DNA from 2 places in the Massilia sp. SYSU DXS3249 genome. Region 1 is predicted to be linked to the other one. Evidence: riboswitches for the same ligand, from Rfam matches in the RefSeq annotation. Region 1 holds a riboswitch; the other holds the start of a gene.
What was found. Region 1 has a riboswitch for cobalamin ahead of ACWCIA_RS09115 (TonB-dependent receptor family protein). Riboswitches for the same ligand answer to the same signal wherever they lie in the genome.
Positions count from the first base shown of each region.

Region 2: linked by a shared signal. The riboswitch ahead of ACWCIA_RS22690 (TonB-dependent receptor domain-containing protein) and the one ahead of ACWCIA_RS09115 (TonB-dependent receptor family protein) in region 1 are both predicted to bind cobalamin.

Region 1 is NZ_JBSIPX010000006.1:37,571-41,711, reverse strand. It holds gene ACWCIA_RS09120 (FecCD family ABC transporter permease) at 1-129, opposite strand, end outside; gene ACWCIA_RS09115 (TonB-dependent receptor family protein) at 134-2,122, opposite strand; cobalamin riboswitch at 2,211-2,439, opposite strand; gene ylqF (ribosome biogenesis GTPase YlqF) at 2,685-3,632, opposite strand; gene ACWCIA_RS09105 (hypothetical protein) at 3,827-4,057, shown strand.
Region 2 is NZ_JBSIPX010000034.1:926-5,066, reverse strand. It holds gene ACWCIA_RS22695 (FecCD family ABC transporter permease) at 1-67, opposite strand, end outside; gene ACWCIA_RS22690 (TonB-dependent receptor domain-containing protein) at 79-1,938, opposite strand; cobalamin riboswitch at 2,010-2,229, opposite strand; gene ACWCIA_RS22685 (histidine phosphatase family protein) at 2,249-2,794, opposite strand; gene ACWCIA_RS22680 (adenosylcobinamide-GDP ribazoletransferase) at 2,797-3,576, opposite strand; gene cobT (nicotinate-nucleotide--dimethylbenzimidazole phosphoribosyltransferase) at 3,579-4,141, opposite strand, start outside.

The DNA.
Region 1 (4,141 bases):
CAGTTCCTGCAAGACCAGCGGCACCGAACCGGCCAGCCCCGCCCCGGCCAGCGCCAGCAGCGCGCAGACGCCCAGCAGCGCCAGCACGGCATGCTGGCGGGGACGGGACGCGGCTGGCAGCACCCTCATGGCATCAGAACTCGTAGCGGGCGGACAGCTTCAGCTGGCGCGCGTCGCTCGGGTAGATGCCGCTGCGGCAGCCGAAGGCCTGGCTGAAGTAGCGGCGGTCGCCCAGGTTCAGGCCGGTCGCGGCGAACTCCCAGGCGCCGACCTTCAGCGCGTAGCGCGCGTCGATCGTCGTGTAGGACGGGATGCGCGCGGCGCAGCTGTTGTCGAAGTCGCTGCCGTAGCGCTGGTTCGAGACGTACTGGGCGCCGATGTCGGCGCTGTGGCCATTCCGGGGCATCCAGGCCAGGCGCGCGGTGACCACGTTCTTCGGCACCAGCACCATCTCGCGGCCGGGGTTCGGGCCGTCGGTGAACTCGGCCTTCACGTGCTGCACGTGGCCGCTCAGGCGAAGGTTGGCAGGCAGGTCCAGGTGGCCGTCGACTTCGATGCCCTGGCGGCGGGTCGGATCCAGGTTGGTGTTGATGCCGAAGCCGAAGGCGAGCGTCGGATCGAAGAAGATCTCGTCGCGCAGGCGGTGGCGGAACACGCGTGCCGAGATGCGGCGCGCTTCGCTGCCCACGGTCACGCCGAATTCGAGGTCGCGCGAGGTCTGCACGTCGAGCACCTGGACGCTGGAGCGGTAGCTGTTCTCGTCGGCATTCGGGATACGGTAGCTCTCGCCCGCCTTGGCATGCAGGGTCACGCCCGGCACCGGATCGATGCTGCCTTCGACCGACCAGGCGTTCTGCGACTGCCTGCTGCTTTCCTGCGGCACGCTGGCGAACGGGTCGGCGTAATCCTTCTCGAACGTCTCGTGGCGGGCGCCGACGGCCAGGCGCGCGTTGTAGGCCTCGTTCCAGCGCACTTCGTCGCGCAGGTAGAAGGCGCGCGCGTCCTGCTTCGCATCGTTGCCCGAGACGCCGAAGGCGCCGCCGAAGGTGGAGACACGCTCCCACTCCAGCAGGTCGACGCCGGCGACGAATTCGTTGAGCAGGCCATTGTGGCGCGCAAGGTGGCGCAGGCGCGGCGAGAACTGGGTCTGGCGGCTGCGGTTGGCGACGTCGCTGGTGCCGAATTCGGATTCGTAGTGGCCCAGGGTTTCGCGCTCGCGGTGCGACAGTTCGGCCGCCAGTTCGACGCTGCCGATGCGGTGGGCGCCGGAGAGGGTCACGCGGTCGCTGTCGAGCGAACCGAAGTCGTTCGGGGTCAGGCTCTGGCGCGGGTTGGCCTCGAACTGGGCCAGGCTCAGCGAACCCGGGAAGCGCGATTCCTGGCGTGCCGATTCGACGCGCAGGCCGAGGCGGCTGTCGCCGCGCGCCCACTGGACGCCGCCGCTGACGGTCTTCTGGCGGAACTCGTTGTTGTCGCGGTAGTTGTCGGTGCCCTGGTGGGCGGCGGCCAGGTCGAAGGAGAGCGCGCCTTCGCCATGGCGCAGCGAGGCGCGTGCATCGTGCTGGTCGAAGCGGCCGCCTTCGAGGCTGACGGAACCGTGGTAGCCGGCCTGGGCGCCGCGTCTGGTGATGATGTTGATGACGCCGCCCGTCGCGCCTTCGCCATACAGCACGCTGCTGCCGCCGCGGGCGATCTCGATGCGCTCGACGGTGTCGACGGGGATGGTCGACAGCACGGCGCCGGCCAGTTCGTTCTCGTTCATGCGCACGCCGTCGACCAGCACCACCATGTTCTGGCTGCTGTTGGTGCCGAAGCCGCGCAGGTCGAGGCCGAAGTCGGGCGAGCCGTCCAGGCTCTGGCGGCCGTAGACGCCGCCGATCTTGCGGATCGCCTGGTTGACGTCGGTGACGCCGGCGTTACGGATTTCGTCGGCGGTGATGACGGTGGCGCCCACCGTGGGCAGTGCGGCATCGGCCGGGAAGCGCGAGCCGGTCACGTGGACGGTGGAGATGGCCTGTTCCTGGGCGCCGGCAGCGCCGGCGAAAAGGGAAAGGGAGAAAGCGCAGGCCAGCGCGAGCGGCTTGAGTACCGGCGCGCTGTTCGGGACAACAGCAAAGCTCATGTTTTGGTTCTTTTGAAATGAATGTGCACCCGGCCTGCGTCCCCGCAAGCCGGATTCAACGGACGCTGCCCGATCGCTGTGGATCGAGCAGTGCCCCCCTGTCCTGGCCGGTATCCGGGCTAGCAAGTCGGACCGCTTCACCTTCCTATGCCGGGCACAGTGGTGTTCGAAGCGGCCAGTCGCCGTGGGGCGACGCTTGTTTACCGTTGCGGGGGCAGCACACGTTGGCCGCGCGCCGGAGGCGCTGGGGCGTCGTGTTTCCCGTTTAACTGCGCGCGCAGATTGCGCACGCGGGCACCAGAACGGGGGTGATTATATACGTGGCAAGGGAAATGTTCACCAACGGGCGTTGGTGATGGCGCGGATGTGCGTGTCGTCAGACTGCGTGGGCACAAGTGCCCACCCTACGAAATCTACGCCTGTATGCACAGAGCTAGCGTTTCGGGGCCTCGACAAACCGTAGCGAGCGGAAGGAGTGTCGTTCGAGAAGCGCAGCTGTACTTTGGTACAGCGAGCATCGCAGGGCGACAATCCGACGCGCAGTAGGTTTGTCGAGGTCCCCTCACGTACCGCGCTTGCCCCGTGCTGCTTCCTCGGCTTTTAACGCCGCCTTCTCGGCCGCGATGCGCGCCTTCTCTTCCACCTCCGCCTTGTGCGCGGCCAGGCGCTGGGCGCGGCTGTCCGGCGTTTCCAGGCTGATGCGGCCGAGGGCGCCGCTGCGGTAGTCGTGCAGCAGCACGTGGGCCGCCTTCTCGACATCGAATTCGCCGCCGCGCACGCGGAAGCCACGGCGCGCCGCGACGTTCTCGACCACGCCGATGCCGTCCAGTCCTTCGGTCTTGAAGCCATAGCGCGCGCTGAGCAGCTGCGGGTAGCGCTCGAGCAGCAGGTCGCCCAGGAAGAAGGCCACTTCTTCCTCGATCAGCGCGTTGGTGCCGATCGCGTGGCTGGCGGCCAGCATCAGGCCATCGCTCGGCATCTCGATCTTCGGCCACATCAGGCCCGGGGTATCGACCAGGACCGTGTGCTTGTCGAGATACAGCTTTTGCTGGGTCTTGGTCACCGCCGGCTCGTCGCCGACCTTGGCCACGCGCTTTTTCAGGAGCGCGTTCATCAGCGTCGATTTGCCGACGTTCGGGATGCCCATGATCATGATGCGCAGCGGCTTGGTCGGCACGCCGCGGTGCGGGGCCAGCGAGAGCGCCAGCGCCGGGATGCGCGCGACGTCGGCCGGCCGCTTGGTCGTCATCGGATAGGCCGTCACGCCGGGCAAGGCATCGTAATACGCCTTCCAGGCGGCGGTCGCCTCGGGATCGGCCAGGTCGATCTTGTTCAGGATTTTGAGCACCGGACGCTGGCGGAACTTGCGCATCCGGTCGACCAGCGGATTGCAGCTGGCCTCGGGCAGGCGCGCGTCGAGTACCTCGATCACCAGATCGGTGTTTTCCATCTGCTCCTCCGCCTGCTTCTTGGCGGAGTTCATGTGGCCCGGGAACCATTGTATCGACATGCTGTGCTTTCAAAATTCTGCGAACGAGGCGGTATTTTACGCGGCTATCGGGAACGGCGTCCCGACGCGTTGTTGCAAAGTTTCCTTACGGAATTGTTTTGGCTTGATTCGTTGCAATATCGAGTCATCCCGGACGGGCACGATGACAGCACGGCCGCTCCCGGCCGCGCAGGGATCACATCACGGAGGAGATCATGGACATCGCGCGCAACGTCGAGGTATGGATTTTTGGGGCTTTCGGGGGACTCGTCCTGGCCGCCTGCCTGAGCGGGCAATCGGACCGCCCGCTGCCCGCTGCGCCCGTGAGCGCGGTGGCCGAGACCGAGCTGGCGCAGCCGCCAGGGGCGCAGCCGATGTATGTGGTGTATGTGACCGCCAAGCGGCTGAGCGCGGCGGAAAAGCGCAAGCTCGACCGGTCGGGGTGATTTCGTAGCGTGGACGGGTCTCCCGTCCACGCGTTCAGTCAAGGCTAGCTCTCTGATCGGTCATCGAGGGCGCCGCGACTGTCT
Region 2 (4,141 bases), on a different contig from region 1:
GCAGCAGCAGCGAACCTGTGATCAGGGTGGCGCGCCGGCGCAGCAGCAGGGGAGCGGTCGTGCTCACGGGCGCCCGTGTCAGCGCAGGCGGTAGCGCAGGCCGGCGAACCAGGTGCGCCCGCCCGTGCCGTAGTGACGGGCCAGCTCGTAGTCCTTGTCCGCTGCGTTGTTCACGCGCGCCAGCAGCGACAGGTCTGGATGGATGCGCCAGGTTGCATGCAGGTTGAGCAGGCCGTAGCCGCCGAGCCGGCGCAGGTTGGCCGCGTCGTCGAAACGCTCGTCCGAGAGCACCAGTTCCGCGCCGCCCTCGAAGGCGCCGGCAGTGTAGTCGGCGCCGAAGCTGGCATGACGGTCGCTGCGCCGCGCCAGACGCTTGTTGGTCCTGTTGTCGTGCGGGTCCTGCCAGTCGAGGCTGCCGCGCAGTCGCAGCGCGCCGAGGCGGGCCGCGCCCGACAGCATCACCCCTTCGAGCGTGGCCGAGGCCACGTTGTAGGCGCAGCTGCCGGTGCGGCCGTCGCGGTTGTCGGGGCAGGGGCTGGCCGAGACGATCATGTCGGTCAGGCGGTTGCGGAACCAGGTGGCGTCGAGCTGGACCCCGCGGCTGTCGTAGCGCAGGCCGGCTTCGGCATTGCGGCCGCGCTCGGGCCGGTTCGATTCGACGCCGTAGCCTGGGTAGTACAGCTCGTTGAAGGTCGGGGCGCGGAAACTGGTGCCGATGCTGGCGGTGGCGCGCAGGCCGCCGCCGAAGTCGTAGCCGTAGCCGGCCGCGCCCGTGTGCTTGTTGCCGTAGGCCGAGCGGTCCTGGCGCGCGCTGAGATCGACCAGGTGGCGTGCGCGCCGCAGTGCATAGGCGGCGCCGTACGAACGGGTGCTGCGCTCGCGTTCCAGGGCGCGGGTGGCGCTGGACGCCACTTCTTCCTTGCGGTGGCCGAGCAGCAGCTGCAGCGTATCGGTGCCGAGCGTGATCGTGTTCTGCCAGTTCAGCTCATCCTGCCGGGTATCGATCTGGCTGGCGCCGGACGCCGCGGCGCTCGTGAAGCTGCCCAGCTTGTCCTCGGAGCGCGCCAGCTGCACGCTGCTGCGCCAGTTGGGCAGGAAGGTGTTGGTCATGAACACCGATGCCGAGTTCAGGTCCTGGCGGTTATGGGTGTCGTAGCTGCCTGCGCCGCTGTCGTACTGGGCGCGCAGGCGGCTGTGCAGGAACTGCACGCCGGCCTCGTGGCCAGGTGCGAGCGCCACGGCCACGCGGCCATGGGCGCTGCGGCGGCGGTAGCCGTCGTCGTCGGGGTGGTAGCCGAAGGCGCCCGGTTTCGTCGCCGAAAAGCCGTCCGAGGCTTCGTGGCCGGCGCCGAACGCATAACTGACCGCGTGCTCGCCGCTGCTGCTGCCGGCAAGGCTGGCGCTGGCCTGGCGCGTGGCGTTGCTGCCGATGCCGGCCGATACGGTGGCGGCCAGTCCGGCCTCGCCCTTGCGGGTGAAGATCTGGATGACGCCGCCGATGGCGTCGGCGCCGTACAGGGTGCTGAGCGGGCCGTAGACGACTTCGATGCGGTCGATGGCCTCGAGCGGAATGGCATTCCAGCTGGCGGCGCCGCTGGTCGACGAGCCGATGCGCACGCCGTCGAGCAGGACCACGACCTGGTTGCTGTTGGCGCCGCGCAGGAAGACGCTGGTGCTGGCGCCGGCGCTGCCGTTACGGGCGATCTCGATGCCGCCCTGGCGCTGCAGCAGGTCGGCGACCGATCCGGCGCCCGAGCGCGCGATCTCGTCGGCATGGATGACGGTGGTCTGCGGGATGACGTCCGCCGCGCGTTGCGGCATGCGCGTGGCGGTGACGACGACGGTATCGATGGGCGTGGAATCGGCGCACGCAAAAGGCGTGGCCATGGCAAGGGCGAGCGACGAGACGGCCGCTTGCCGTGAAACGTGAAAAGTCATGATGGTTCTATGGGTTGGACAACCAGCCCACGTCCCCGTAGGCCAGATTGAACAGAAACGCAACGATGCGGTCGCGCTTCCACCTTTTGGCCGGTATCCGGGCTGGCAAGTACGACCGTCCGACCTTCCCATGCGGATGCACAGTGGTCTGGGGAGACGATTCGCCGCGTGAACGCGGCACTTGCTGACCGTTGCGGGGGCAGCACACGCTGGCCTTTTACGAGGCTTCGTGTTTCCCGTTTAACTGCGCCTGTGAACACAGGCGCGAGCACCAAAACGGGGCCATTATACGTTCGTCAGGCGAGGGTTGTCAGTTTTTCAGCAAGAGCACTTCGCCGTAGGCGATCCGGTGCGGCGTGCGCGCCGCCTCCAGTGCGGCCGCTTCCAGGGGCTGTCCGGTCCACAAGGCGCGCAGCAGGCGGATGGTGCCGGCGTGGCAGATGACGAGTGCCTCGGGGTGGCCTGTCGCATACAGATCGCCGAGGAAAGCGGACACCCGGCGCGCCACGTGGAGCACGCACTCGCCGCCGCCCGGACGGTAGTGCAGCAAGTCGGCGGCCCAGGTGTCGACTTCGCCGCGCGGAATGGCGTCCCAGGACCGCATCTCCCAGTCGCCGAAGTCCATTTCGGCCAGGCGCGTATCGAACTGCAAGTCGGGCGGAGCGATCGCACGCGCCAGGTCGGCGCAACGCGACAGGGGACTGGACCAGGTCGGCAGCGCAGGAGGCAGGCCGCCAGTGCGCAGCGCCTCGCACACGCGCAGGATCTCGCCCGGCGCGGCCGCGACGTCGGTACTGCCGTAGCACAGCCCCGCATCGATGGCCGGGCGCGGATGGCGCACCAGCAGCAGGCGCATGCTCACGCGAGTGCGCCCCGGCCAAGGCTGGCCAGGATGACGAGATAGACGGCGACTTCGGCCACTTGCTGGACGGCGCCCAGGCAGTCTCCCGTGTAGCCGCCGATCCGCGCCCGGAATGTGCGGCCGAGCCAGAAGGCCGATGCGGAGGCGGCGGCCACACTCGCGCACAAGGCCGGCAGCGTGACTTGGCCGGCCGCCGCCAGCAGCACGCCGGGCAGGAGCGCGGTGAGCGCGGCGATGGCAAATTCCGCGCCGCTCATCTGCTGGGCCATCGGCTTCGCCTTGCCTTCGTCGCGTGCGTAGTCCATGCGCCAGATGAGGGCGGTGGCGGCCAGGCGCGACACGGGATGGGCGATCAACAGGGCGGCGATGGCGCTGGCGGGCGGCAGCATGGCCAGCGCCGTGCATTTCGCGCCCAGCATGCAGACGATGCCGATCGCGCCATAGGCGCCCACCCGCGAGTCCTTCATGATCTCGAGCACGCGCTCGCGCGTCAGGCCGCCGCCGAAACCGTCGCAGGTATCGGCGAAGCCGTCTTCATGGAAGGCGCCGGTGAGATAGATCGAGGCCGCGGTCGACAGCACTGCCGCCACCGGCGCGGGCAGGACCAGTGCGGCGAGCGCATACACGGCTGCCGCGCCCGCGCCGACCACGCAGCCGACCAGCGGGAAATAGCGCGATGCGTGGTGCAGCCATTCGGGCTGGAAGCCGACCCAGCGCGGAATCGGCAGCCGCGTGAAAAACTGCAGGGCGATGAAGAACAGGCGCAGCTGCTGCATGTTCAGGAAGCGCGGGTGGCGACCTGGGCCGACGAGAAGGTCGCCATCTGGCCGAGGAAATTGACGGCCGCACGCAGCAGGGGCAGGGCGAGCGCGCTGCCGGTGCCCTCGCCCAGGCGCAGGCCGAGTTGCAGCAGCGGGCGTGCGTCGAGGTGGTCCAGCATCAGGCGGTGGCCCTGCTCGTCGGAACAGTGGGCGAAGACGCAGTAGTCGAGGATGGCGGGTTGCAGGCGTGCCGCGACCAGCAAGGCGCTGGTGACGATGAAGCCGTCGACCAGCAACAGCTTGCGCATGTGCGCGGCCTGCAGCATGGCGCCGGCCATCATCGCGATCTCGAAGCCTCCGAAGGTAGCCAGCACGGCAAGCGGCTCGTCCACGCCGACGTGCCTGCCCACTGCCGCCTCGATGACGGTTTGCTTGCGGGCGATGCCCTCGGGCGGCAGCCCGGTGCCGGCGCCGACGCAGGCGGCCACCGGCGCGCCCGTCAGCTTATGCATGAGCGCGGCAGCGGCGGTGGTGTTTCCGATGCCCATCTCTCCGAAGCCGACGACGTTCCCCGGCAGGT